Regions from separate parts of the Fischerella sp. genome, predicted to be linked through region 1. Evidence: riboswitches for the same ligand, from Rfam matches in the RefSeq annotation. Region 1 holds a riboswitch; each other region holds the start of a gene.
What was found. A riboswitch is a leader RNA that binds a small molecule or an ion and turns the genes downstream of it on or off. The one in region 1 is predicted to bind cobalamin.

Region 1 (11,860 bases):
CAAGATCGGTTTTATTCAAAATAGTAATATCGCCATAAGTTATTTGTTTTAAAGCAGCTTCACTCTGGAAATGTTCAGGACTAAATGCCTCCGCATCTACTACAGTCAGAATAGAATCAAGGTTAGTTAAATCTCGCAACTCTGTACCTAAAAAAGTTAAAATAATTGGGAGTGGGTCAGCAACACCCGTAGTTTCAATAACTAGATAATCAATCCGGTCTTCTCTTTCTAAAATCCGATAAACCGCATCAACTAATCCATCGTTTATAGTACAGCAAATACAACCATTGCTGAGTTCTAGCATATCTTGATCGACAGAAATTAGCAGTTGACTGTCGATGTTGATATCGCCAAACTCATTCACGAGTACGGCAACCTTTAAATCTTGTTTATTTTGCAAAATTTGATTCAGCAGAGTAGTTTTACCACTGCCTAAAAATCCTGTGATGATTGTCACAGGCATTCCCTTTTTGGGTAGCTCAAGAATTGTTTCTTTGAATGATGTAGTAATACTTTCCATAGAACATCCTATTTTTACTAAGAATGAACAAGTTGATTAATATCTTGGTACTCAATCTCAGCTATTGACTTATGAACTTTGTACTGTTGAGCTGGATTTGTCATCACCACAATTACTGTTTCAATTGGTGCACAACCAGGTTCAGTACACTGTAATTGACTCAGAGAAACTGAAGTTTTTTCGTCTATTTGCAAGGCTTGGTAAATCCATTCCTTTACTTGCCTTATTTTTTCTGGATTTGCTTTCGCTGTTTGTCTACCAAATGAAAAATTCATCCTGGCTAAAGTAAGTTGTCTTTGGACTGAATTAAGTAAGTCGGTGGGAATAAATCAAGCTATGTTAAGTAACGTAAAATCATTGAAATAATTTCGTAGTAAGGGCTTTAGCCCTTTTTTGAGGACTAAAGTCCTGACTACAAACCTTTAATTAATTACACCGTCCTACTTAAATCACTGACCATATTATATATAAAACGATAATCGTTATCATAATAGCGCAAAAATATAAAATTTACGTCAGGAGCATGCAAGAGAGTGAAAATCTTGGGTCAGTGCTTATACCAAGTTGCGTTCATACGTCTGACGCATTATACTTTGCAGAAGGAAAATAAAGGGGAGTCTGTGCGTTATCAGGTTCCCCGGTTGTAGTGACTGGCGTGCAGGGGGAAGGTTAACAGAATTGGAAGGTCTTTTTGTCGATACTGACAACAGAAACTAGATGCTTTAAAAGCCTTTTGGATTGCAGATTTTTTGTGCATTAGAAAAGAGACTCAAAATCGGCGCTTTTAACTAGGTTAAGTCGATTTTCATTAATATTTACAGGGCCGCATCAAAAAAATAGAGGGTTGCAGTTGTCTACCGCAAGTTTGTTCAGGATTGATGAGCAAAGATGCATTACTAAGCCAACTGTTTTTTAGAGGAATTTTTCATGCATTGTACCTATCAAACATCTGTTCATTCCCAAATTCGCAACTTAGGGCGTGTAGTTGCTTTCATAGATTCTGCGATTGAGAATTATCAAGTCATTGCTAATGGTATTACACCAGATGTTGATATTTATCTGCTCGATTGCCAACGGGATGGAGTTGAACAAATTATGGCTGTACTGGCTGAAAAACCAGTTGTAAAAGCCGTACACATTTTTTCTCACGGTTCACCTGGACAGTTGTCTTTAGGTAATGCTCAGTTAAATTCTGACAACCTGGAACGCTATTTTAGACAGTCCCGATCGCTATCGATTTTCAGAGGTGTTGACCTTTTCATTTATGGTTGTAATGTCGCTAGAGGAATAGAGGGAAAAGCTTTTCTGAAGAAATTCCAATCTTTAACTGGGGTAAACATCGCCGCCTCTAGAACACTGACGGGAAACAATGCTTTAGATGGAAATTGGGATTTAGAAGTAAGGCTGGGCAACATTGAATACACACCAATTTTGCATCTTGAGGTAATGGAAACCTACGCTGGTGTTCTGGGTACGATCGCAGTTACTAACACAAATGATAGTGGTTCAGGCTCCCTCAGAGATGCGATCGCTAATGCACAGTCTGGCGACACAATAAAATTTGACTCTAGTCTGGCAAATCAAACGATTACTCTGACAAAGCAAATTGAGATTGGTGCTGGCAAAAACCTGACTATCGATGGTGCGGAAGCTAACAATTTAACTATCAGTGGTGACAACAAAAGCCGGATTTTCTTACTCAACTCTACATCTGTCCAACCCACCAGCCTAACAGTAAAAAATCTTTCTTTGGTAAATGGATATACCAACGAGCGCGGTGGAGCAATTAGCACTACTCACCAAGGCAAATTGGCGATTGAGAACGTTACGTTTAAAAATAACGTGGCGGATCAAGGCGGTGGTGCTATCTTCAGTGCCTATGAAGGGACGCTGACAGTTACTGACAGTCAGTTTGATAATAATCGAGCCACAGCAGGAAATGATGAACGGGGAGCAGGAGCGATCGCTTTCTGGGGGCCACGAGATTTAACTGTCCGCAACAGCGAGTTTACCAATAACAAAGGCATTAACGGCGGTGCCATCAACAGCCTCAATGGCAAACTCACCATCGAAAACAGTAAATTTCTCAACAACGATACCACCAGCGCTTCCTACGACGCAGGCAAAGACAATCCATCCTTGAGGGGGTACGGTGGCGCTATTTATACAGACCGTGCCAGCGCCATCGATGAAGCCTCTGGTAGCATTCGCATTGTTAACAGTACCTTTGCAGGCAACAAAGGACGAGGGGAAGGCGGTGCTGCCTACCTCTACACTGGTACTCAAGATAACGTTAGTATCGAGTCCTCCGTGTTCAAAGACAACGAAGTTAGTGCCCTTGCCAACGGCGGTAACGGCGGAAATGGCGGTGCAGTTGTGCTACTTAGTAACGGACTCAACCAAGGCTTAACAATTCGCGATACCTCTTTTGTCGATAACACGGCTTCTAGTCAGGGCGGTGGTTTGTGGACAATGGATGCGCCAACTACAATTACCAATAGCACCTTCTCTGGCAACCGGGTATCGGGTAAAGGGGATAGTAATGTGGGTGGTGGCATGACACTGTACAGTCCCACCAGCATCGTCAACACAACAATTGCTAACAATTATGCCGGATGGGTTGGGGGTGGTATTTCTGCTGCTAACGATGCCCCTGTCAGCGTGCAAAATACTATCTTTTACAACAACACCGCCGATAATGGCACAAACGCTTGGGGTATTCAACAACAAACGAATCGCGAGTTAACAGACAATGGCGGCAATATTCAATATCCCCCCAAAGGCACGATGTTGGGGAATGACAACAACGCCACTGCAAATATCACCATTGCCGATCCAAAATTAGATTCTTTACAAAATATTGATGGAGTTTTGGTGCATCCACTTCTATCAGGAAGTCCGGCGATTAATGCTGGTACTAGTAACGGGACTATAACTACTGACCAACGTGGCATTACCCGCGATTCAAAACCGGATATTGGTGCTTTTGAGTTTGCTGTCAGTACTTCAGCGAGTTTACCAACTTCTCAAGTTAAAGGTGTTAGCTTTGTTAGGGATAACGATGGTAACGATACCCTGAATAGCGGTAGAGAAAATAGTGCCGATCGTTTCTACGGTGACGATCGCATAGATATTCTCACGGGTGGTCAAGGTAACACTCGTATCAACGGTGATTTAGGAAAAGATCGGCTGATTGATGGTATGAGATCTGATTTTGAACCAACCCAAGATGCGATCGACTCATGCGGTATCCTGACTCAACCAAGCGATCGCAACTCACAAAAATTTTCTGATGTCCTGAAATTGCAGCCAGTGGGGGCTGATACTACTGTGCGCTTGGATGTGGATGGAAAAGCAAAATCCGGTGGGTTCGAGAATTTTAATCCGTTGGAAAAATTTGATCCATCTCGTTTGAGTGCTAACAACTTCCTCCAAGGATAATTTCTAGCACATTAGGTATAAAAAAGGGGCGCTATCGCCCCTAAAAATTTTTAGTTTTTACCCAACTGAGGTGTGGGTGGAATCCTTGCCAAAATTCCCTTTTTCAGGGGTTCGGGACGTTCTGACCAAGGCAGTAAACCATCTGGCTTGGTATAGTATTGACTAGCACATTGCAGAATGGCTGCGGCACTGCCATCCACAGGTAAATCCCCAAACAGATAGGTTAATTTCCCAGAAGCAGCAAAAGCAACAACACAAGAGCGATCGCAAGCACTCATGCATTCAACTTCCTGGATGGGAAAATTATCTTTTAAATGCCAATCTTGCGCTAGGTGCTGAAGCTGTTGTAGTAGCTTTTGACCACCGCTTTCACCAATTCGTTTGCCATCTTGCCAAACGCTAGCACAAGTTTTGCAAACAAAAAGAGTGTGAGAGGGCGCACTTACCCCATTCGTTGTAGAAATTGTAGAAATATCTTTAGCAGCGGTCATCTGTACCTCGCAGATGTATAGAACTGATGAATCAACTTCGGCGGGCATCCTGACTCACTTCATTAAGTTCACAGTTGCGGGACAGTGTCGGATTTGCACCGAACTTTCCCCGTTACCTCCAGTGGCTGATCCTCACCAGAACCGAACGTTTCTCATCATAACACCAATATTCTCCGTATTATTTGCGTTACCCAGGAGGCGGAACCTCCAAAACCTAGTTACCAGGTTCAACCTGGTAACGAGAATGAGAGTGTTGAGAATAGTAGCTGAATTAGATTTGGTTAAGCCAACATCAAAGCTACTTCTTTGGCAAAATAGGTCAAAATCAAATCAGCACCAGCCCGTTTCATACTAGTTAATAATTCCAAAATTACCTGTTTTTCATCTATCCAGCCCATCTGTGCAGCAGCTTTAATCATTGCATACTCACCACTGACGTTGTACGCTGCTACTGGTACATTCGTAGTGTTGCGAATTTGGCAGATGATGTCCAGGTAAGCTAAGGCAGGTTTTACCATGACGATATCTGCACCCTCGGCAATATCCAAAGCAACTTCTTTCACTGCTTCTCTAGCATTAGCGGCATCCATTTGATAAGTTTTTTTGTCGCCAAATCTCGGGGCAGAATCCAAAGCATCTCGAAATGGGCCATAGTAAGCAGATGCATATTTTGCAGAGTATGCCAAAATTCCGACATCAAAGTATCCTTCTGCATCTAAAGCTTTGCGAATTGCCCCAACTCTGCCATCCATCATGTCAGAAGGTGCAACAAAATCTGCCCCTGCTGCTGCTTGGGAAAGCGCCATTTTCACTAAAACTTCTACGGTCGGGTCATTGAGAATAGTACCCTTTTCATCCACCAAACCATCGTGACCGTGAGTGGTGAAGGGGTCAAGAGCAACATCGGTAATCACGACAATTTCTGGAACTACTTGTTTAATAGCTTTGACGGTTTGCTGTACTAGTCCATCTGGGTTATAGCTTTCTGTACCGACATCATCTTTTTTAGCTTCTGGGATAACAGGAAAGAGTGCAACAGCATTGATCCCCAAATCAAAAGCTTGTTTTATCTCTTTGAGCAATAAATCCAGAGTATAGCGGTAGCACCCAGACATAGAAGCAATCTCGACTCTTTGCCCTTCTCCTTCCATGACAAACAGTGGATAAATCAAGTCGTTGACGTCCAGATGAATCTCTCGCACCATTCGCCGCAGTGCTGCTGTGCGCCGCAGACGACGGGGACGATGCAATAAATGGGTTGCTGGAGAAGGATTTGTAGGTGTTGTGGACGTCATAGTGAAAAGCTAAACAATAATGATAATGATTATCATAAGCTAAAGCGATCGCAACCCATTCAAAAAAATCATAAGTATTACTATCTGTGTTCACCATGAGTTTCATTAAGTCGTTATCCTAGTTTTCAGGTGAGGTGAGGAGTAATACAAAAATGGCTATTCATTTACAACAAGCATTAGAAGTCGGGAAATATATATTTACCCAGCGTTTGAAAGGACGCAAACGCTATCCCTTAGTCTTGATGTTAGAACCACTATTCCGTTGCAATCTTGCCTGTCCTGGTTGTGGCAAAATTCAGCATCCCACAGACGTGCTAAAACAACACCTGACACCAGAACAGTGCTTTGCAGCAGCAGAAGAGTGTGGAGCTCCCATAGTCTCCATTCCTGGAGGAGAACCTCTGCTACATCCCCAAATTGATGAGATTGTGCGGGGATTGATTGAGCGCAAGAAGTTCATTTACTTGTGTACGAATGGCTTATTGTTAGAAAAAAGCTTGGACAAATTCCAACCTTCGCCTTATCTAACTTTTAGCGTGCATTTAGATGGAATGCGAGATTGGCACGACTACTGCGTTAATCGCAAAGGTGTTTTTGACATTGCAGTTCAAGCTATACGCGCTGCTAAAGCCAAAGGTTTTCGTGTCACTACCAACACGACTATCTTTGAGGGCGCAGATCCTAAACAAATGCAGGAATTTTTTGACTTCCTGAGTACACTCAACATTGATGGCATGATGATTTCTCCAGGCTACAGTTATGAGTGGGCACCAGATCAAGAGCATTTTCTCAAGCGAGAACAAACACGCGCCCTGTTTCGAGAAATTCTAGCTCCTTTCAAAGCAGGTAAAACAAAATGGAACTTTAATCACAATCCATTATTTTTAGATTTTCTGACTGGTGAAAAAGACTATGAATGCACACCTTGGGGTAGTCCTAGTTACAGTGTGCTTGGTTGGCAAAAACCTTGTTACTTGTTAAATGAAGGTCACTACGCCACCTTCAGTGAACTGCTAGAAAAAACTGACTGGAGCAAATACGGTCGTGCTAGTAGCAATCCCAAGTGTGCAGATTGTATGGTTCACTGCGGCTATGAACCGACCGCTGCGACAGATGCTATGCAACCACAAAACATAGCTCGTTCAATTGGCAGTGTTTTTGGTTAGTAGTTGGTTGTTGGTTGTTGGTGATTACAAACAACAAACAACCCACAACAAACAACAATCTACCTTTGCAAACTACGGGGATCGAGGGCATCTCTCAGTCCATCTCCCAGTAAATTGAACGCTAAAACTGTCAGGATAATCACCAATGCTGGTGGCCAGATCAGCCAAGGTTGCAGCACCAATATAGAAGCATTGGTTGCTAAAGACAGCATATTGCCCCAGGAAGGATCTGGTTGTTGAATTCCCAGCCCAATCAGACTGAGTACTGCTTCTGCACCGATAAAACCGGGAACCGCAAGGGTAGCAGAGATAATTATGTATGTGGCAGTTTGCGGCAAAACATGGCGAGTGATGATATATAGTGGCTTGCCACCCATTGCTCGTGCTGCTTGCACAAATTCGCGTTCTTTGATAGAGAGTACCTGTCCGCGAATGACTCGTGCTAAGCCAGCCCAACTGATAAACGACGTAATCAACACAATCAACAAAAATCGCTCAGTACTGGTTAGTCCTGGGGGCAAAACTGCACCCAAGGTTACTAATAGATATATGCTGGGAAAGGTCATCAGTACTTCGGCTAGGCGCATGATGATACCATCAACCCAGCCGCCAAAATAACCAGAAATTCCGCCAATTAGCATCCCGAGAGGAAAGGTGAGGGCAACGCCCACAATACCGATAAACAAACTGATTCGACCGCCATGTAGTAAGCGGCTGAATTGATCGCGTCCTTGATCGTCAGTACCTAGGAGGTTGATTTTAGCTTCGCCAGTTGTACCAAATAAATGCCAATTCAAAGGAATTCCGGGGATGACAGTTACTTCATCCCACTTGGGTGGTAAAGGCAAATTCAACTGGAAAAGGCGATATTCGGAACCTTGAACGAATAACCGTAGAGGTGAGGGTTTACTTTTGTCTACAATGAGTTTGCGATCGCCTGTTTCTAAATTTGTGTCTCCTTGAATTGTTGGATAAACATGAGGTCCAATAAACTGCCCCGAACTCGAAAACCAGTGAATTCTAGTCGGTGGTAGCAGGGAACCATTCGGTTGGGAGGCATAAGGGTCATAAGGGGCGACGAAATCAGCGGCAATTACTGTCACATAGAAAACTATGAGCAAAATTGCCCCAAATCGCGCTAAAGGATTTTTTTTGAGTCTTTGCCACCAGTTCATAGTTAGTCAATAGTCAATGGTCAACAGTCAAGGGTCAAGGGTCAATGGTCAAAGGTCAAGGGTCAAAGGTCAACAACCAACAACCAACAACTAACAACCAACAATTACTACTTTTGACTATGGACTTTTGACTCTGGACTTTTGACCATATCAACAAAATATAACTTTTCTTCTTGAGTAACTTCATGTTCTACAACAAAGACATTGGAGTGGAGATTGGCGACAATTTGTTTTCCCTGCTGTGTCAAAGACAGGTAACGCAGTGCATCTTGAATATAAGGATAAACCCCATTCCAGTAGAATTTGGCGTAGTTATTGCGTAAATCAGCGGGTGTTTGATAACCCAAAACTTTATTCATCCCAGTTTCTTCAAACTCGTAGAACAAAGAAGTAATTTTCTTTAAGTAGCGGGGGTCGCTTAATTGTCCAATTAAATCAGCAGCACGCACTAAGCCTGCAAAGCTATCAGTACATTGATGATCGTCAGCAGTCGGCACTGGAAAGCGAGTCAATTCAATATTGCTCTTGATAACTTCAGAATCTATGAGTTTATGACCACCAAAACGCTCATCGATGAAGAGTTTCGCCCTATCGACATGATATGGTGTCAGGCTGGCATCAGAAGCCCCAGGAGCAAGAGAAATCATGATGTTATCTTTACCTGTAGCATATAATCCTTCTTGCTCGCGGTCTTGTCGGCACACTCCTTTGACATAGCCGATATCATGACAAAGCAAAGAAATTATAAAATGCAACCAATCTTCACTAGAAACACCTCCTTCCCGAATGTGTTTGCCACGTAAAATCTCCTGTCCTACTAGAGTGACGAGAATCGAGTGTTCGACATTGTGATACAGGGCATCACTATTGGCAATGTTTTCTAAAGCCATATTGCCTGCCCAAGCAATTATGTCTTGATAATCAGTTTTTAAGCAGCCGTAGGTACGGCGGTAGCCTTCTCGAATTTGCTTTACAAAAGCATCTATTAATATTTCTGTGGCATTGAACATACTAGTTACTCAGTCGGACAACAATAGACTTCTTAAAAGAAGTGGAGGAAAGGGAAAAGAGGTAAAGGGCAAAGGCTTCTCAATTCCTTTACCCTTAACCTTTAACTTTTTCCCACCTCTTAGCAAAAGGTTCTTTTGTAAGAGGTTTAATTGTTTATGCGTTTATATCAAAATTGCCAATTACCTTGGCGTTAGATGGAGTTAAGCGCTATACACATTTCTCCTTGTAGTTATTATCACAGCAAAGGCTTGGGTGCTGGCAAGCTCTTTTTACAACATATGACCAATTTTTATAGCTCTATCACAGAATAGGCTATGCTTTCTGCGAGGAGAAACCTATATTTTTGTATAAAAAAAGGATAATGCACTTCAGAACTTTGCCATCCTAAGACAGATTGCGTTAAATCTATATAAATCAAGAAAAAACTCTCAAAACTGGAGTAAAACGTAAACGTAATAAAGCTGGATGGGATAATGAATATTGAGACCGAACTGCGTCAGCAGTTGGCCGGTCGTCTCCCTGCCTTAGCTGATATGGAATTAGAACGACACGGCGATCGCGTCTATCGGTTACAGAAGATGCATGTGGAACGTTACGCCAATCAAGGAGTCGTACTTCTAGGCGATGCTGCTCACGTAACTCATCCAGCAGCAGGTTTGGGGATGAATATGGCTCTGCAAGATGCTGAAACTTTGGCTGAAGAACTGTCACGTGCTTTCCAGGGCCAGTCATCCTTGGACGATGCCTACTTAAATTATGAGCGGATTCGCCGACAAATCAACCAGAGTGTGATTAATCGGGCCAACTTTATGGCCTGGCAGATGTGGTCTCCCTCAATATGGGGCTTCCTGGGCCGCACGTGTATCTTTATCATGCTACAACTTTTGCCATTCATTCGTCAGAAGTTGGCCCGGTCATTAGCTTGGGCAAATGCTGGCATTCAGTCGCCGACGAGAGCAACGTGATTTGATCAAATGACATCCAAAAAAGCGATCGCTAACAACCCCACTGCTATTAAATGTAAGACTAATTACATAAAAATAGGCAAATAGCACTAAAACTATCTCCTTTGGCTAGCGCCATTACATTATTATTAGGTAGTGGTTTGAGAGCTGCGATCGCCAAATTCCCATCAGAGTCCAAATCGACCCGAAAGCGCGAACCGATATCAACAGCATCAAAAATCTACAAGTACCTACCCCAAATGTCAGTCAGAAAATAGTGGTATAATAGTTGCTAGCTTTATTTAAGCTAACAGCTATTTGCGGGTGTAATTCAGTGGTAGAATGTCACCTTCCCAAGGTGAACGTCGTGGGTTCGAGTCCCATCACCCGCTTTCTTGCTATGAAAATACTTGGTGTCTTTGTGCCTTGGTGAAACCAGCCCCCCAGAAGGCGGTTCCCGTCACGTAGACGCGCAGCGGTGAGTGTCCCCCATGAGCGATTGACGTAGACGCCCCTTGTGGGCGGCTCAAGGTTAGAGTACCCGGAGGGCTTCTCGCAGAGTAGGGTGGTAAAAAATCTTAAACCACTAAGACACCAAGACACAAAGATAGAATTAACAACGCTGCAACTGTGCTAATATCACCACAATTTCATCAATTGCTTGCCGTACAACACTAGCAGGTTGTTCGGTTTGATTTACCATAATACTGAAAACCACCGGACTGTAACTAGGCGTATTTACATATCCTGAGAGAGTCACAACACCACGCAGAGTCCCTGTTTTCGCTTGCACGATTCCCGCAGCGGGCGTATCCTGAAAGCGACTTTTTAAACTGCCACTGACACCTGCTACAGGTAGGGAAGCACGAAAAACTGATGCTTGGGGTGATTTCGCCATTGCCTGCAAAGTTTCCACCAATGCTTCTGGACTAATTAAGTTCTTGCGAGATAACCCCGAACCATCAAACAAAAGGTAACTTTTGGAATCGACTCCTAACTGAGTTAGAGTTGTCTGCAAAACTTCTAACCCAGCATCAGCCGTACTCTGATTTTTGGTTGCTGGTTTTTTAATCGCTAATGCTCTCAGTAATGCTTCAGTATAGAAGTTATTACTATTCTGATTTGCCTCCATTACCAATTCCGAGAGTGAAGGAGACAGCACAGCAGTTAATTCCGTTTCATTTTTGCTACCACTAGCTGCAACTGATGTTTTTTTAACGGTTATTTTCTCTGTTGCCAAAGCACTGCGCAAACGCTGCAAAAAATATTCCGCAGGTGCAACTACGGGTATAGTAATAAATTGCGGTTGAGAAGTCTCAGGCAACTCGCCTTGAATTCGTAGTATTGCTCCTTTTAAATCACGAGTAACTTTGATCGCAGCTGGTTGATTTTTCGCAACGGTGACTGACTGATTAATTACCTGCCACTGTTTTTTTTCATCCTTATTCAACCAGATGAGTTTTAGAGGTTTACCTAAAGTTTGCGGTGAGATAATGAAACTAAAAGTATTTTGATTCACCATCAAACTGTTAACTGGTGTGCCATCGCCTGACAGCAAATCTTCCCATTGCCAGCTAGGGTTAACAATATCTCCTTGAATGTAACTATCATCAACAATCAACTGCTTGATTTTGGTAATACCTTTTTGTTTCAACTGCTTCGCTAATGCTATTAGTTGGGCATCAGTTAAACTGGGATCTCCCCTACCCACTACACGCAACACACCATCACCATTGCTATACACAGAAGTGCGAATGCGATAATTTGCACCCAGCTGTTGCAAGGCGGCAGCTGTAGTTAGTAGCTTGGTGTTAGAA
Region 2 (5,810 bases), on a different contig from region 1:
AGGCTAATCAATTACAAACTTCAGACAATAATAAAGAGGGTAATTACCGAGGAAATGCTTACAAAATTGCTAAGGCTATAGATGCTCAAGCTCAAAAATGCTCTCAACTAAAATATCGTGGAGTTAATTATAAAAATTGCGTAGGCTAAATTATCTTTTTTGAATTAATTGTCAGTCAAATATATATGTAGAGACGCATGCACCACAGATTTTTCTGTAGGATAATTTTGCGTCTCTATATGATTGATGTGTTTTTTTCTGAAATATATTTGGTAATTGTAGCTTAATAACTCCTCAAAATTATAGAAACGCTTGATTATTTGAACTATTGCGATTGCCCTCTGTAGCATATATAGTCGCTGCATAACTTTAAAAATCAACGTAAATACCCTTATGACTGTTATCGTCTTTGGCAGCATCAATATAGATTTAGTAGCAACTGCACCCCGATTACCACTTCCTGGAGAAACGCTGCTAGGACATCATTTTTTTAAAGCAGCAGGCGGTAAAGGTGCAAATCAAGCGGTAGCATTGGCAAAATTGGGAATCCCTACTCAGATAGTGGGACGTGTAGGCGCACAGGGTTTTGGCACAGAACTTATAAATAGTTTGCAAGCTGCTGGTGTGCAAACTGAAAATGTATTCATGGATGAAACAATTAGTTCTGGCGTTGCGATTATTACTGTTGATGATGCAGGCGAAAATCAAATTATTGTTATTCCTGGTGCAAACGGACGTGTCAATCAAGAAGATGTAACAAGAGTGTCGCGTTTGCTATCGGGAAGCTCAGCACTACTGCTACAATTTGAAATTCCTATGTTTGCAGTAGTTGCAGCTGCACAAGCAGCAAGAGAAGCAGGAGTAACCGTAATTCTCGATCCCGCACCCGCACAATCTGATGTACCAGATGAACTTTACTCCTTGGTTGATATTATTACTCCCAATGAAGTAGAAGCAGGACAACTACTAGGTTTTCCTGTCTCTGGACAAGAGTCGGCGAAAAAGGCAGCTGCACAATTGTTAAAAAAGGGTGTGAAAAATGCGATCGTGAAATTAGGCGCACAAGGTGTAGTTTGTGCCACCTCTGATGAAACTTTCTTTGTGCCTGCGTTTCCAGTGCAGGCGGTAGATACTACCGCTGCTGGAGATGCGTTTAATGGTGGTTTAGCCGCTGCACTATCCCAAGGACTTTCTTTGCATCAAGCAGTGGTATGGGGTGCAGCAGCGGGTGCATTAGCTGCGACTAAACCAGGTGCACAACCTTCGCTTCCAGATAGGTTGGCGTTTGATGCCTTTCTTAAAGAAAAGAGAGTTGTTAGTGGTTAGTGGTTAGTTGGAAGAAGACAGCTATGCTGGAAGGGGCAAGGACATCGGAAAAACAAGAGGGGGAAGGGGAAAAGGGGGAAAGGTGAAAGGTTAATAAATTCCTTTACCCTTTAACCTTTATCCAATGCCCAATTTCCAATGCCCAATGCCCAATGCCTAATTCCCCATTTCCCAAATTACTTACCAATATCCTCATTCCACAATTCGGGGTTTTCCTCAATAAACTCACTCATCATTTTTTCGCATTCCTTAAGGTTTAAATCAATTACTTCCACACCGTGGGATACCATAAACTCTTTAGCACCGGAAAAGGTTCTAGATTCTCCGGCTATGACTTTTTTAATACCAAATTGCACTACTGCCCCAGCACATAAATAGCACGGCATTAGGGTTGAATAGAGTGTTGTACCTCTGTAGCTGCCAATTCTACCAGCATTGCGAAGGCAATCAATTTCGGCGTGGGTGACAGGATCGCCGTCTTGGACGCGCTTGTTGTGTCCTCTGCCGAGAATTTTACCATCCTTGACAAGAACAGAACCAATGGGAATTCCACCTTCTTGTCTACCTTGTTGTGCTTCCTCTATGGCAGCTTGCATAAATACATCCATTTGTTAAATCTCCTCTGAGTAGCTGAATAGAGGGATCATATCGTTTTCACAGAATTTAACCTGTTCTAAACGGGAATACTTTTTTAATACGATGTATCCCTAAAAAAGACTCTACTTTATATTTTGGATACTACGTTATTGGCAAGAGCTAAAAACTTGCCTTGGAATACTTCCGCCAATTCCAAGCTTTATAACGGCGGGGATTAAACAGATTTATAGCGTCGGTAGATGTCTCCACAGTTTCTACATTCTTGTGAGGCTTTATTATGATTGAACGTGTAATATTCTCTTGTTCACTCATATTTAGTACTATTTTCTTGAGTTTGACTCCAGCCTTTGCCCAACCCGTAACTGAAACTAATTGCGAAAAGATAGGAAATTGCGCATCACAATGTGCTACAAGAGAATGCTTACTACAAAAAAACTACGACAAGTAACTCAACCAGCAATAATTCCACCAAGAAACCCATCAACAAGTCCACCACCAGAAGCATGTCCGCAGCCGAAACCAAAAGATATTGGTTGCACGGTCGATAAACCTTGTATCAAATATCTTTGTGTAAATGGACAGTGGGAAGCTATGATAAATAATTAGTAACAAGTTAAGGAAAAGCAGGATTTAACAGTTGCTCCCATCAAGGGATGATTCTTGTGGGGTGGGTATCCTACCCGCCCAGATAATTCCAGAAACAGACCAGACACCAATACCACTTGGCGGATCGTACACATCGAGAAATTGGCGATCGCAGTTGGCAATGCTAAATTTGAGACTGCTGGAAGTTGCTGAGGTTGGGCTTCCGTGACTTTTTACCAACAAAGGTGGTTTTTCACTTACAGGGGCAGTATAATCACGCTTTTTATGTGGATAGAATAGGGTAAAGGAAAGAAGCACCGCCATATTCATGAACACGTCTACGTACATTGAAAGACGCAGGCGTGATATCCTGAGTTTGACCATCGGGAATCCAGCGTACAAGCATACTTCTAACTTGCTCTGACGGTCACAATTCAATCCAGTAAATGACTTAGCCATCGAAACTAACTTTTCCCAATCTGATGGTATGCGAAGTAATCAAATTTGTGGTAATAGGCGATCGCCAAGATCCATAAGATTTTACCTGTGTTTTCATGATGCTCTTACCTAAGTAAATTTAAACCCAAAAATAGAGCAGCAACGCTACCTGCTACAGAAATTTCTTCTTGGATAATTTTGTCCAAAACTGATTCCACTGGAACTAAGACTATTTCAATTTCTTCTGTAATATCTAGCATTTGATCGCCAGATTTTATAACATTTTCCGCGAAAAATAAATGTATTTTCTTGGTATCTTTGACTGGATTATCATCGACCCAGAGGCATTAAATCGATGTTTTCTGCAATGGGTAGAAACCCTGGTGAGTTCAATGGGAGGAGAGATTATTCCCATAGATGGAAAGACCATCAGATATTAATGGAATTCAAGGAAACTAGCCGCCGCTGAACACGACCGTTGGGCTGCTTAAGTTTCTAATGGGGACAGCACCACAAATTTGATAGCGAAACTAAACACCTTATCAAGGTTGAAGATGGTATAGTGTGAAATATCGGTTTTGATGGGGAGCAGCCATCAAACGCAAGGGGGAAAGTGCAGTGCGAATCTGCCGCTGTCCCGCAGCTGTGAAGAGAGTCGCAACTCTCTCAGTCAGAATGCCCGCCGAGTTACAAACCTGTTACATATACATCTGCGAGGTACGGATGATGCGAACTTCAAGCTTTTGTGATCGGATTTTTGTTGGAATTTTAAGATTGTAGCGTTCTGAATTGACTATCTGAGTTGAACGCGAGGTTGCTATTTGGCGAGACTACCTGAGAGAAGGTAGTCAGCATTCTTGCTGTCAATTGAAGACAGTGTCATCGCTTTGTCTGCTTATGGGTTGCTTCTTAGTTGGGAAGCAGCTAGTTTTGCACGTTTATTTACAGAATTTAGGACACTACAACAATGACCATTCAAACTGCAACGCTGGGGTATCCCCGCATTGGTAGAAATCGTGAGGTTAAAAAGGCATTAGAAGCCTTTTGGAGCAGTAAATCTGATGCAGAAACCTTGTTGCAAACGGTTCGAGAGGTTGAATTTGCGAACTGGAAAACCCAACTCGAAGCTGGGATCGATCGCATTGGCATCGGTGACACCACCCTTTATGACCATGTGCTGGATTGGAGTGTTCGTCTGGGGTTGATTCCCGATCGCTTTCGTCATCTCGCTGGATTCGACCAATATTTTGCAATGGCACGCGGCAAGGATGGCATTCCGGCGCTGGAAATGACCAAGTGGTTTGATACCAACTATCACTATCTGGTGCCAGAAATTGCATCTGATGCCCAACCAGAGGCAAACTTTGCAGACTTTTTGGCGATGGTGCAGCGATCGCAGTCCCTCTTGGGTGAACGAGCCGTGCCCATCATCCTTAGTCCAATCACCCTACTGTGTTTAAGCCGTTTAGAAGGCAATCTGGAAACCCATCTCGAAAAACTATTGCCACTCTATAGCAATCTATTCTCTCAGCTTCAAGTACTGGGCATCACAGAAGTACAGGTGCATGAGCCAATTCTAGTCACAAGCAGTGCTACGGCTCTGAGAGAGGCGATCGCCACCACCTACACCCAGTTGGCTCAAGTGGGTATACCCATTCAACTCGTTACCTATTTTGATGATCTAGGAGTGACTTATCCCTGGGTGATGGAATTACCTGTGGCTGGCATCGGTTTAGACTTCACCCGCGGACGCAATTTAGACTTACTCAAGCAGCATGGTTTCCCAGCAGATAAACAGTTGGGGGTGGGCATTGTCGATGCGCGTAACATCTGGAAAATTCGTCCCGATACGGTGCTGTCAACATTAGCAACGATTCAAAACATCACGGCTAACATTCGGATACAGCCATCTGCATCCTTACAATTTGTTCCCTACGATGCAACGCGAGAAACCAAACTGCCAGAACCCTTGCGAAATGTGCTGAGTTTCGCAGAACAAAAGCTGGATGAGGTCGTGCTGCTGGCACAGATATTAGCCGGGGATGATCTGAGCGATCGCTCAGCCTTGGTACAAACGAAGTGGAACGCCTTCGAGCAATTTAGTCCTGCCAATGAAAGCGTGCAGGTTACGGTTAAGAATTTGACAGCGAAGGACTTCGAGCGATCGCTCTCCTATTCCCTGCGTTTAGACCAACAGATTCCCTTACCTGCTCTCCCCACGACCACGATCGGTTCCTTTCCCCAGACCTCCGAAGTCCGACAACTGCGGGTAAAATCCAAGCGAGGAGAACTGACAGCAGCAGAATACCAAGCGGCGATCGATGCTGAGATTGCCGAGTGCATTAAGTTCCAGGAAGAGATCGGCATTGATGTGCTGGTACATGGCGAATTTGAGCGCACAGATATGGTGGAATACTTCGGTCAGCAACTCTCTGGATTTGCTTTTACTGAAAACGGCTGGGTGCAAAGCTATGGCAGTCGCTGCGTGCGTCCACCGATCATCTATGGCGATGTGGCGCGTCCTCAACCCATGACGGTGCGAGAGTTTCAGGTGGCGCAAGCTTTAACTCAAAAACCTGTGAAAGGAATGCTCACAGGTCCCATCACCATTCTCAACTGGTCGTTCCCACGTAGTGATATTTCTCGACAGGAACAAGCATTCCAAATTGCCTTGGCAATCCGCAAAGAAGTCGCCGATTTGGAAGCTGCTGGCGCGCGGGTGATCCAGGTAGATGAACCTGCTCTACGGGAGGGCTTACCGCTGAAACTAGAACGCTGGAATGACTATCTCTCCTGGGCGGTAGATGCGTTTCGCTTAGCAACGGCGATCGCCCAGCCATCAACCCAAATTCATACTCATATGT
Region 3 (11,860 bases), on a different contig from region 1:
AAGCGTACCGCTGGCAAAACTTCCCAAACCATTTGTGAGCAACCATTCTCTTGTATCTAAATCCAGCATTTGCTACTCAAAATCGTTATGAGTATGATATAGTCGTAACAGTTCGTAATTAATTAAGCTGTCAGGACGTGGACGGGTGAGTGTCACCTGTACACCTGTAGAAAGCGGGCAGCTAGACGCAAGTAATTTCAAGGAGAATTAGTTATGTCTACAGAAGGATGCCTCCGTGTTGGTCAAAGCGCCCCCGACTTTACAGCAACGGCTGTGGTAGATCAGGAATTCAAAACTATCAAACTTTCCGACTATCGCGGTAAGTATGTTGTTTTGTTTTTCTATCCCCTAGACTTTACCTTTGTTTGCCCAACTGAAATCACAGCCTTTAGCGATCGCTACGAAGAATTTAAAAAAGTTAACACAGAAATCCTGGGTGTATCCGTTGATAGCGAGTTTTCACACTTAGCATGGATTCAGACCGATCGCAAGTCTGGGGGTGTCGGCGATCTTAACTATCCTCTGGTTTCCGACATTAAGAAAGAAATTAGCACCGCTTACAACGTTCTCGATCCAGCAGCTGGTATTGCCTTGCGTGGTCTGTTTATCATCGACAAAGATGGTATTATCCAACACGCGACAATCAACAACCTAGCGTTTGGTCGCAACGTTGATGAGACTCTGCGGACACTGCAAGCTATTCAGTACGTGCAGTCTCACCCCGATGAAGTTTGCCCAGCTGGTTGGCAACCTGGTGACAAGACAATGGTTCCCGATCCTGTCAAGTCCAAAGTTTATTTCGCTGCTGTCTAGACTATAGTTAGTCAGGCTGAATTGACCGAATCAGGCAGGGAAATTAAAGGTTAAAGGAGCAAGGTTTCCCAATTCCTTTGTCCCTGCCTCTTTATTCCTAATTTTTTGTTAAAGTTTTGTCAGTCAGAGTTGATTTATAAGCTGATGTGCATTTAAGTTGTATAATCAGGGCGGGCGAGACGCCCACCCCACAAGAGTTTGATTTTTTTGAGAATGCAAATTAAATGCCTTTTAGCTTAAAGTAAATCTTAAGTAGGGGAGCTAGTGCGGTTTAACATAAGTTAACAATTACTGGCTGCTATTCTCAGCTTGGGGAGATTCTACACTGTCGATGTATTGGCTTTCCATGAGAAAGGCTCCCCTAGCAAAGCGGACACCCCAGTATCCTCCGGGACGGCGATCAAATACCACACCCTCTTCACCAATGCGAATCACATCGGGAGGACGCAACATAGGCATAGGATCGGCGGTTTTAACGTAGGGTGGTAGTGCGACAACGCGGACTTTGCTACCGATGGCGAATTCTTTGGACATAAAAACAAAATTATGAATGGTGAATGATGAATTATGAAACTCTTTTATCATTCATAATTCATCATTTCTTAGGGTGCTTGCCAAATTTTTTGATGGTACTGCTCTATATCTGCATATGGATCTACAGGCAGGTGGGAGTGGTCGTGATTGTGATGGTCATGAGAATGACTGTGTCCGTGGTGATTTGCTCCAGCTGCGAGGCGGAATTTACACATTTCACAATTCATCTGCACTTGTCCTAGTTGAGTTTCGATTTCTCGCTCCCTAAGTACAGAAAATAGCTGGGGATGCAGGCCCATTTCTGGCAAACAGGTCATGGAAATTTCTGGATATTGTTCCTGCTGCTGGGCAGTGATGTTAAAGATTTTTTTCACTAAAGCGCCAGTAAACAGGAAGTATGGTAAAACAATAATGCGTTTTGGTTGGTATAAACGGGCGCGACGGAAACCTTCTTCTAGTCTGGGGTGAGTAATGCCAATAAAGCAGGTTTCGACAGTTGAGTAGCCGCTACCTTCCCAAAGAATACGAGCGAGTTTGTAAACATCACCATTCGCATCAGGATCGCTGGAACCACGACCGACAAACAACAGAACTGTATCAGCACGAGAGATTTGCAGGGGGTTATTTTCTGGTTTGTCGAGTTCTGCTAAACGCGATCGCCACAATTCGATAATACCGGGGGCAATTCCAAAATGCCGCCCGTAATGAAACTTCAACTGCGGATACTTAGCCCTAGCGCGGTCAAGCTCATTCGTAACATCAAACTTATTATGCCGTGCGGCAAATAGCAGCACTGGTAAGACAGAGAATTCTGTGTAGCCTTGTTCTACACACTGGTCGATACCTTCTTGAATTGTCGGGCCAGTCAATTCCAGAAAACAAGGTACGACTGGACGCGATCGATCTAAAGTTTGATAAATCGCAGCAAAATCTAATAAAGCCAGCCTTCCATCTGCATCCCTAGTGCCATGACCAATCATCAATACAGGACGCTTAATTGGCAATGGTGGCAATTCTAGAGTTTCGACGCTTGGGTATTCTGGTTGGTTCAGATTTGTTGTATCAAAAATAAGCATTCTCAGTTAAAGCTCCTTTCCCGTGCAACGCAGGAAATAGAGTGAGTTAGTAACACATAGGCGTTCTGGCTTAGGCAATTTTAGATTTTGGATTTTGGATTTTGGATTAATGCCAATCTAAAATCTAGAATCTAAAATCTAAAATCCCTTTACAGCTGCGGCACAGCCCCGGACTTACACCGGTATTTCCCTATTTTGTTACGGTTCACAGTTGCCTTGTTATCTTAACTGAATCTTGCCCAGTTCCAAAATGCGGGGGGAGGGGGTGAAGGTATACAGTGACTTAGTTATTTGTCATCACGGACAGATTGTTGTTGTATTAACTGTCTTAACTGGCTGGCTTAACTAGCTTATCTGACGTTGCAACTAGTTACTGAAAGATGAAAAACTCAACAATAGCAGTGTAACAATATCATCTACGAACTATAGAGTTTGCAGTTACCCTTGGGCAGGTATCTGTAAGGATAAGAAATAGACTATCTCAGACTTAGAATTCCTTGCATCCAAAGTAAGGAAAGTTCCAGTGCGAGCAAGTTGCAAGATGACCTTAGAGCCGCACAGTTCATATTTAAATTAACACCACCTATTTTTTTATCGCACTGACAACCTACGATGCTTGCCTTGCAGTTATTCCTGCAATCACGCCCATCAAAGGTATAAAATTTATGAAATTCACAATGAAGCTACTAACACACACAACTGTAGCTGCAACTGTTTTCACAGCGGGTTTTGTCGCCACAGACCAAACTCTAGCTGCTTCTGCCACCTTTAAAGATGTCAATGCGGCAACGCTAGAGTTATTCGATGAATCAGGAAAGTTAGTCGGCAGTGGAGGATTTACATACAAACCCTTTTCAGGAAGTTTTGTACAGTTGAGACCCGGTGTTGTTTACGAAAATCCTCAAGACCCTATCCCGCCATTGAATGTGGCACGTCGCTTTACACCACCCGAGGAATATTCTCTTGTTAACAGCTTCTCAGTAGATTTGCTGTTGGATGGTTTTGAATTTCAAATCCCTAGTCCCACATCTACAGTTTTTGAACTGAATGAAACTGGTCAGAGCATTGTAGGAGCATTCGTCTATTTTTGGAAACCCACAAATTTTGCAATGTCTCCGCCAGGCCCAACGGATGTGCTTTTGAGTGTGTTGGGAGGAGATCCTCGGTCTCCCTTATTGGGGACTCGAAACAATTGGGACGGATGCTTACCCAGATGTGGAGTTAGTCAGAGAGATATTTTCAGTATCGATTCAGATGGAACTTGGGGTTTCTTGGGTTTTCCTGTAAGTGGACAAGGCCCTGTCAGTGGCAGCGGCAGATGGAAAGCAACAGCAGTTCCTGAACCCACAACTATTGGAGGAACTTTGCTGTTAGTTGCCGGCTTGATTGGAAGGAAGCGCAAAAAGCAGCTAGCAAAATGATTGCTAAATCATTCCAGTTCTAAGTTAGCAAGCTAATCCTGCTCATTCCGTCTTCCCTATGAAAGCTACGCGCTTGATTGAAATTAAACCACTAAAAAATATCCAGTTCTGGCTATTAGGAATAGGAGCCGGCTTAACTGCGATTATCTTAACTCTTTCTTGGAAATCTGGAGATATTGCCCATGTAGGAATGAGTGTAGTATTTTTGTTAGCCGTCGTTTCTTTACTTGAAGACAAACACCACTACCTATCTTTAGAAAGTGGAATTTTTCCCAGCGCTATAGGTGGATTATTGATTGGTGGCGTACTTTGGCAAAGTGCTAATTTTCATCATATTAATTCACCGGAAATTTTTCTTCGCGTCTCACCATTGATTTCTGCTTTAGGCATTGGTTTGCTGGCTTCTGGGTTCAAAGGATTAAAACAATATTCACAAGAACTCACTATATTGTTTTTTTTAGGTATTCCGAAGTTAGTGCTATCATCTCTGTTTGATATTTCTTCCTTGACGGCTACATTTTCGGCTTTCCTGCTTTGGTACTGCGGTGTTGATGTGTCCCTACAAGGAGTTTTCTTAAATTTGCCAACAGGAAGTGTCAAGGTTTATGAGGGCTGTTCAGGCATTGAATCTGTCTGCTATCTTTTAGGCATCGCTGTAATTTGTTTGCTGATGTTTCCAACTAAACGAAAACAGAGAGTTTTAGTAATATTCGTGGCTGTGGCATTGGGATTCATTATCAATGGGATACGCGTTGCTCTGCTAGCTGTTATGGTACTAAAAGTTAACTACCCAGCATTTATTTACTGGCATGAAGGCGACGGTTCCTTAATATTTGGAATGATTGAAGTGTTGGCATTTGTTTTGTTTTACTTTTTACTGCACCAACAACAGGAATAAAAAAATCAAGATTAATGACTCTGTGGAAAAAATTGCGAATTCCGTTTTTGGCTGTAATCTTGGGTAGCATTATTCTCATTTTAATGAAAGTCTTTTTAACAACGAATATAAATAAGCCAAAACCAGATCAATCTGATTATGAATATCAACATCAATATGTTTTTCGTCCTATAAATTTACAAGACTTTAAAAACTTCCTAAGCCGGGAGATTTAGGATAGTGATAAGTATCAAAAATTTGTGTTAAGAAAATTGTGTGAGGAACATGACTAAACCCACGACTGATAAATTAATTCCCTTGTTAAACGAGCTACAGGAATTTGCCTATAAAATGGCAGATTCTATGAATATATTTCGAGTGCTTGGCTATGGTCTATTACTCTTAGCCTTGTTTGATATTCTTGAGATGTTTATACCGCCAGGCTTTATGAACCCTGCTTGGGAATTTCAAACCTTTGGAGCACTGGTTGAAAGAGTACCTGTACCTTTAATCGGATTTGTATTGGTATTTTATGGAGAAAAGTATTCGAGAAAAGAATGGGAATTCCGGATTTTGAAATTCCTGTCTTGGTTAACTTTATTGTTAGCATTATTGTTCTTATTACTCATTCCTTTGGGAATTGCTAACACTGTTAGACTCACTAATACAACTGTTAGTCAAATCAATATATTATCCCAACAAAAACTCACTCAAGCTGAACAATTGGAAAAGCAACTGAACCAAGCTACACCTGAACAGATTAATAATTTTTTGAAAAGCCAAGGTCGCTCATTAGATGGTCAAAATCCTCAAGAAGTCAAAAATCAAATTTTGTCACAAATATCTCAAGCTAAAGAAAAAATTCAAACTCAAACAAAAGCTACTCAGTCTTCTCAAAGAATAAAACTGCTCAAGAATTCTATAAAGTGGAACTTAGGAGCTTTAGTTTCTGCTGCTTTGTTTCTAAGTATTTGGCAGGGAACTCGTTGGGCAAGAATGAATTGATACAAATCAAGTCAGTATAAACTTGCATAAGTTCATAGCGAAATTTTTGCAACAAAGCTCTGCGAACCTTTGCGTTTACCTCAGCGAGCCTCTGCGTTTCAAATTTACTCAGAAATACTAAGTTTTAGTGTCACCTCACCAGAAGCTGGTTCATTCCACAATATTTTTTTGTATTCTGACTTGCTGCTTTCAAATTCGCTTGGATCTTAGATTTGTTATTAATCAAAACTGTGGCATAGTATATACTGCCTTTGACATTTGTACTATAGATTAACTGATACGGTTGAGATATTCGCGTTGCAGGAGAACATGATGCTATCTCGGCACTTGCTCCCTGGTTTCTGCTATCGTAGATATTCATCAATATTTGTGTGGGATTATTTCTTGGGCGAAAAACTCTCACAGATTTCTGATTATTGGTATTAAAATAGAGCGTCGTGTCGCTAGTATCTAGGCGATCGCAATAAGTAGATCTTCGGTTTGCTTGTGCTAATATATCTGTGTTCAAGTCTCTTTTCACCTGTTCTTGCAACTTAGTAGACTTAGAGCCAAGTTGAGCTTTTGCTGATGCACAGATAGACAATACTCCCAGAAAGACCAGAAAAAATGAGATCGATTTTTTTGTTGACATGATTTTAGATGTACCGCAAAGTCAAAGCATTTTACTATTAGATTTACCACAAGTTAGATTTATCACAAGTGGTTAGAACAAAAGAACTTTTGACTTCCAAGGTAGCGGTACTAGTTCGCTTAACTACGAAGCTTCTAGAGGCAATCGCACGATAAAGGTGCTACCTTTACCCAGTTCGCTTTGTACCTGGATATAACCTCCGTGTGCCTGCACAATAGCTTGAGCGATCGCTAATCCTAAACCTGCTCCACCAGCGCTACGAGAGCGATCGCTATTCACGCGATAAAATCGGTCAAAGATTCGCTTTTGCTCGTTTGCAGCAATGCCAATGCCTGTATCTTTAACTGCGATCGCAGCTTGATGAGTACTGCGTTCTAAGGCAACACTCACTTCCCCATTGGCTGGTGTATATTGAATACCATTCATAATCAAGTTAGAAATCAGCCGATAAATCTGGTCTTCATCAACGATAACTGTTAGTGGCTGTTGTACTCGTATCTTAGATGTGAGCTTGACTTTGGCTGCTACTGCCAGTGGTGCTAATTCTTCAACTAGATCGTTGACAATGTCATTGAGGTTACAGCGAACGCGTCGTAATGGTGCTGTTTTTCTATCCATTCGAGATAGCAGCAGCAAATCAGCCACCAATTGTGTCAGTCGTTGCGTTTGGCGCTGTACGCAGTTGTTCACTTGTGAGAATTTGATTGGGATGTCGCATGAAATACTCTAGAAGCTGAAACTCTTTGTTAGTCAAAGGAATTACTTGTTTGTCGCCCTCTGGCTGTTGATACGAGACAGTGCGGCTACCGTAGTCAAGAGAGAGGTTCGCAATTTGTAACTTTTCCGGTTGAATTTGGGGCGATCGCCTTTGTAAAGCCCGTAACCGTGCCAGTAACTCTGCCATTCCAAAGGGCTTGACTAAATCAGGTTCATCTTCCACTAGCAAAATTCTCATGTTCACAACTCACCAGTAGCCAAAAATTGATTGCACATCTTTCAAAGGCAAGTGCCAAAGTAACTCTGGTTGCCAAGTATCCGGATCAAAGTGGGAGTTAGATCCACGTTGGTATGCTTGCCATAGCCTCTCCCAATCTAACTGTTGCCGATCCTGCATTTGTCTGCTCATCATTCGCAACAGTCCTAAACCCAGCAGCAGGTTAACTAACCTAAATTTTGCTCCTAGTAAAAATGCTTGTACTTCTGCTTCACCCAAATAATCTGTGCTGTACTCCGTGAGGACGTGAACGCCATCGTGGAGTTGTTTGCGACGGGAACCCGTAGTGAAGGGTGTTAAATTATTTTCATCGAGGAAATCAGCCCAAGTTCTGCCAAAAGTACCAATAGGAAGGGAACGTAATTTCTGTATATCTACAATTTGAGGGACGTTTAGACCTTGTTTTTCTGTTATGCGATCGACTAAATCTAAAAACTTTTGAATACGAACAGTAGGATGAGGTGAAGTGGTGAATGCCTGCATTGTAGGTTGATTTTGGGATAAAGTGGGCTAGGAGCCCACCATACTTTTAGTTAGGGTATTACTATCTTGGTTGCTGCTGCGGTTGCTGCTGACGCTGCAAATTCTGACGGTATTGGTCTAGTTGTTGCTTTTGTTGGGGAGTCAAAACTGCTTCCTGCTGCTGTCGCATAGACACGAAAATTTGCTGCAATTGGGATTTTTGTTGTGGGGTAAAATTTAAAGCAGCAAAAGCCTGTTGAGGAGGCTGACCTGTTTGCATGGCAGTCTTAATTTGCTCCCGTTGCTTTGGTGTCAAAACCTGCTCAACTTGGGAGCGGACTTTGGCATTAATTTGTTGCAATTGGGTTTTTTGTTGATCCGTTAATTCTATACGTGGTGGTTGAGGTTGCGGTTGCTGCTGGTTTTGTGCAAGTTGCAGTGTTGCTTTAGGGGCAATTTCTGCTTGGACAGAACGTTGTGGGATTACAGATAAACTAAGAGCGATCGCTCCCGCTATTAGTGATAAATTTCTGAGCTTCATTTATTGCCTCGCGGATTTCTCCCGTTTGTTCCACTATTATAAAAACTCATTGCCGCATACCACGTCCGAAAAAGTGATGAATATACTCCTCGATTACTGAGGGATATCGTCAAAAATCTTACCCTGACTGGATTCTCCAATCCTGTTTATTTTGCTGTGAAGTAGGAAAGGGTTAAAGGTTAAAGGGCAATACGGTTCAGTTAAGGCTTTGATCCCCCCTAACCCAATACAGTTCAGTTAGTACTCTTTGTGTCTTAGTGTCTTAGTGGTTTAAAGATGATCTTTTTCACCACAAAGACACCAAGACACCAAGGCAAATTAATCATTTCAAGACTCGCATCTAAAAGTAAAAGGGATTGGGGATTGGGGATTGAGTTTTCACGCGTAAAAATTAACGATTAAATTTTTGACGACGCGAACGCATATTATCCCGGAACTCTTGTAGTTGCTGCTTTTGTTCGGGAGTCAGAACTGCTTCCATTTGAGATCTCTTAGACTGCATGATTTGCCGCATTTGGGTTCTCTGTTCTTCAGTCAAATTTAAATTCCGCCATACTTGACGCTTTCCTTGACGGTTTTGCCTGGCAGTTTCTAGCTGTTGACGCTGTTCTGGGGTGAGAATCCGATCAATTTCAGCGCGGGTATTGCGGCGAATCTCTTCCATTTGGGTTTTTTGTGCATCTGTTAACCCCAAACGTTGGAAAGGGCCTTTTTCTCGGACTGGTGTTTCTGTGGCTTGTACCAGTATTAGAGATGAAGAAGAGATTGTTTCTGCTTTGACTGCAAAAGGTATAGTAGTTAAACTAACGGCAGCAGCACCAGCAATAAGAAATAATTTAGAAAGTTTCATTTATAATCTCCACACTTTTGTGTTTCTTTTTCTCCATCCTAGAGACTGATGCAAAGGAGACACATGAGGAGAAAGTCATGTATGCACCCATGACTGAAGTCATGTTTTTTCTATGACGCTAGTTCTCACTGGCTTTCTGAATTGACTGATAGACTGTCATTAACCTGTGTTTACTTTACTATTGATGGGAAAGCTTCCCAAGCAAAGTAAAACAGTTAGTAAACTCTCACCTTTAAAGTCATGGGTGTGAAGATACTTTTGATTTTCTAGTTACCAGGTTGAACCTGATAATAAGAGTTATTCTCTGCTTTCTAGTTTCTAGTTCCTTCTAGCCCCTATTTTTATAGGAGGTATATTTCTGTGAGCCGTCCAATTACAATTCAAAATCATCCTTTTCGGTTTCTGCTTTATTTAGAGTGGATATTAATGGGGTGTGCAGCTTTGATTGCCTTCATACCATCTCCTTTACAGCGTTTTCCTACTAAATTTCCAGAATTAATAATTTGTAGTGTCACAGTTTTTGGTTTAATGGGCTTAAGATTGCCCACAAGTAATAAATTCACTAAAGTAATTTACACAGCACTTGAAATTTTTTTGATAATTATCACTACATTTTTTGGAGGTAGAGCTGCAAGACTATTTCCATTTTTATACGTTATTTTAGTAACTCGTAGTTGCTTAATTTTTCAGATTCAAGGGCGTGTAATAATTACCTTTTTATCCTTCGTCTTGTTTTTATTAACATTGAAGCGAAGATTTGATCGTTTACCATTAACTCCAGCTGCACAAGAACGTTTTTTGTTTATCAATTTTAGCTTTGGAGTGATGTTCGGATTAGCTTTACTATTTGTATTGCTATTGATGACTACAGTTTTATCTGAACGCCAGAGCCGAGAAGAATTAGCAATTGCCAATAAAAAACTCAGTCAATATGCATTACGAATAGAGAATCACGCTACTTTAGAAGAACGCAATCGTATTGCTCGGGAAATTCATGATTCATTAGGACATTCTCTCACTGCTTTGAATCTACAATTAGAGACTGCTTTAAAGCTGTGGCAAACAAATCCAGAAAAAGCTCAAACATTCCTAGCAAAAGCAAAAGAACTGGGTTCTAAGTCTCTACAAGATGTACGGCAATCTGTTTCTGCCATGCGCTCTCATACCTTGCAAGAACAATCTTTAGAACAGGCAATAGCAGTACTTGCAGAAAATATGCATCGTGCAACTGGAGTTTTACCAATTTGTGAAATTACCCTATCTCGTCCCATTCCTCCTGAAATTACTACTCCTGTCTACCGAATTATTCAAGAATCATTTACAAACATTTATAAACACGCTCAAGCTACAGAAGTGAAACTAGAACTGGCTGCAAATAAAGATTTAAAATTGATAGTTCAAGATAATGGTAAAGGCTTTGATTTAGAACAAAATACCACTGGGTTTGGACTGCAAAGTATGCGCGATCGCACTTTAGCATTAGGAGGAAAATTTCAAATTCATAGCACTCCTGGTTCTGGTTGCAAAATTATAGTTGATATCCCTTTACCGAGGTGAAGGCAATGATAAAAATCTTGCTTGTAGACGATCAAAATTTAATTCGTCAAGGGTTAAAAGCTTTATTAGAACTAGAACAGGATTTAGAAGTAGTCGGAGAAGCAGAAAATGGTGAAATCGCAATTAGTTTGATTGAACAATTATATCCAGATGTGGTATTGATGGATATTAGAATGCCAGTCATGGATGGAGTTGCAGCTACACGAGAAATTCAAAAGCGTTTCCCCGGAATCAAAGTTTTAGTGCTAACAACTTTTGATGATGATGAATATGTAAAAGCCGCATTGCAGAATGGAGCAATGGGCTATTTACTCAAAGATACTCCTTCAGAAGAATTAGCTGTTGCTATCCGCGCTGTTCACAAAGGATATACTCAATTAGGCCCGGGAATAGTTAAAAAGCTTTTGACTCAATTTCCCCCATTTGCAGTAAATAATTCACCACCTCTACCTCCTAGCTTGGCTGAACTTACTCCTAGAGAAAAAGATGTTTTGCGGCTAATCGCTATTGGTGCTACTAACAAAGAAATTGCTCAGCAACTTTATATTTCTGAGGGAACAGTCAAGAATCATGTGACTAATATTTTAAATCGCTTAAATTTGCGCGATCGCACACAAGCAGCAATTTTTGCAAATTCATTTTTGTCTTATCTGAATTAGAGAAATCTCTCACCATCCCAAGCTATTGTGCATTAAGAATGCACAATAGCTTACTTTGCCCGCCTCAGCATCTCTTTTTTCAGGACGTTAAAGGGGTTACTCACAAAAGTAATTTCTTGTTGGTTGAATTTGAGTGAAGGATTTTGCAGCACTTTTAAGGCTTTTTCCAAGCCTGAGACAGCCGTATCTAATTCTTTTGTAGATACCTGATTGAGATTCTCTTGCAAACTCAAACCTATATTACCCAAAGCATAAGCCGCAGTGTGGCGAACTGTTTCATCTGTGTCTTGCAAACGGGCAACTAAGGCAGGTATGGCGGGTGCTGAGGGCTTACCGATATTAGCTAAAGCAGAAACAACATTTACGCGCATCCAAGCATCTTCATCGTCTAACTTTTTCATTAATGCAGGTACGGCATAGCCTGCGTCTTTTCCCATACC

Region 2: linked by a shared signal. The riboswitch ahead of metE (5-methyltetrahydropteroyltriglutamate--homocysteine S-methyltransferase) and the one ahead of HXY43_RS12045 (DUF1636 domain-containing protein) in region 1 are both predicted to bind cobalamin.
Region 3: linked by a shared signal. The riboswitch ahead of HXY43_RS01830 (sirohydrochlorin chelatase) and the one ahead of HXY43_RS12045 (DUF1636 domain-containing protein) in region 1 are both predicted to bind cobalamin.

Annotation. Positions count from the first base shown of each region.
Region 1 covers NZ_JACAEU010000091.1:4,411-16,270, forward strand. The annotation lists gene HXY43_RS12030 (GTP-binding protein) at 1-520, opposite strand, end outside; gene HXY43_RS12035 (hypothetical protein) at 538-795, opposite strand; gene HXY43_RS12040 (DUF4347 domain-containing protein) at 1,448-3,961, shown strand; gene HXY43_RS12045 (DUF1636 domain-containing protein) at 4,012-4,452, opposite strand; cobalamin riboswitch at 4,474-4,613, opposite strand; gene hemB (porphobilinogen synthase) at 4,734-5,747, opposite strand; gene hpnH (adenosyl-hopene transferase HpnH) at 5,900-6,913, shown strand; gene HXY43_RS12060 (ABC transporter permease) at 6,973-8,088, opposite strand; gene HXY43_RS12065 (Npun_R2479 family HD domain-containing metalloprotein) at 8,196-9,098, opposite strand; partial or broken gene HXY43_RS12070 (ISAs1 family transposase) at 9,451-9,583, shown strand; gene HXY43_RS12075 (FAD-dependent monooxygenase) at 9,603-10,064, shown strand; tRNA gene HXY43_RS12080 (tRNA-Gly) at 10,364-10,435, shown strand; gene dacB (D-alanyl-D-alanine carboxypeptidase/D-alanyl-D-alanine-endopeptidase) at 10,657-11,860, opposite strand, start outside.
Region 2 covers NZ_JACAEU010000053.1:304-6,113, forward strand. The annotation lists gene HXY43_RS07710 (DUF4278 domain-containing protein) at 1-149, shown strand, start outside; gene rbsK (ribokinase) at 394-1,326, shown strand; gene HXY43_RS07720 (nucleoside deaminase) at 1,503-1,934, opposite strand; gene HXY43_RS07725 (hypothetical protein) at 2,554-2,967, opposite strand; partial or broken gene HXY43_RS07730 (NUDIX hydrolase) at 3,072-3,290, opposite strand; gene HXY43_RS07735 (hypothetical protein) at 3,246-3,386, shown strand; cobalamin riboswitch at 3,503-3,648, shown strand; partial or broken gene metE (5-methyltetrahydropteroyltriglutamate--homocysteine S-methyltransferase) at 3,914-5,810, shown strand, end outside.
Region 3 covers NZ_JACAEU010000013.1:10,308-22,167, forward strand. The annotation lists gene HXY43_RS01815 (amylo-alpha-1,6-glucosidase) at 1-69, opposite strand, end outside; gene HXY43_RS01820 (peroxiredoxin) at 214-813, shown strand; gene sipA (regulatory protein SipA) at 1,102-1,347, opposite strand; gene HXY43_RS01830 (sirohydrochlorin chelatase) at 1,416-2,423, opposite strand; cobalamin riboswitch at 2,464-2,657, opposite strand; gene HXY43_RS01835 (PEP-CTERM sorting domain-containing protein) at 3,089-3,844, shown strand; gene crtA (cyanoexosortase A) at 3,903-4,742, shown strand; gene HXY43_RS01845 (HpsJ family protein) at 5,007-5,726, shown strand; gene HXY43_RS01850 (hypothetical protein) at 5,857-6,309, opposite strand; partial or broken gene HXY43_RS01855 (sensor histidine kinase) at 6,481-7,035, opposite strand; partial or broken gene HXY43_RS01860 (response regulator transcription factor) at 7,034-7,279, opposite strand; gene HXY43_RS01865 (Coq4 family protein) at 7,322-7,834, opposite strand; gene HXY43_RS01870 (hypothetical protein) at 7,896-8,354, opposite strand; gene HXY43_RS01875 (P pilus assembly/Cpx signaling pathway, periplasmic inhibitor/zinc-resistance associated protein) at 8,746-9,204, opposite strand; gene HXY43_RS01880 (sensor histidine kinase) at 9,565-10,761, shown strand; gene HXY43_RS01885 (response regulator transcription factor) at 10,767-11,420, shown strand; gene HXY43_RS01890 (HEAT repeat domain-containing protein) at 11,471-11,860, opposite strand, start outside.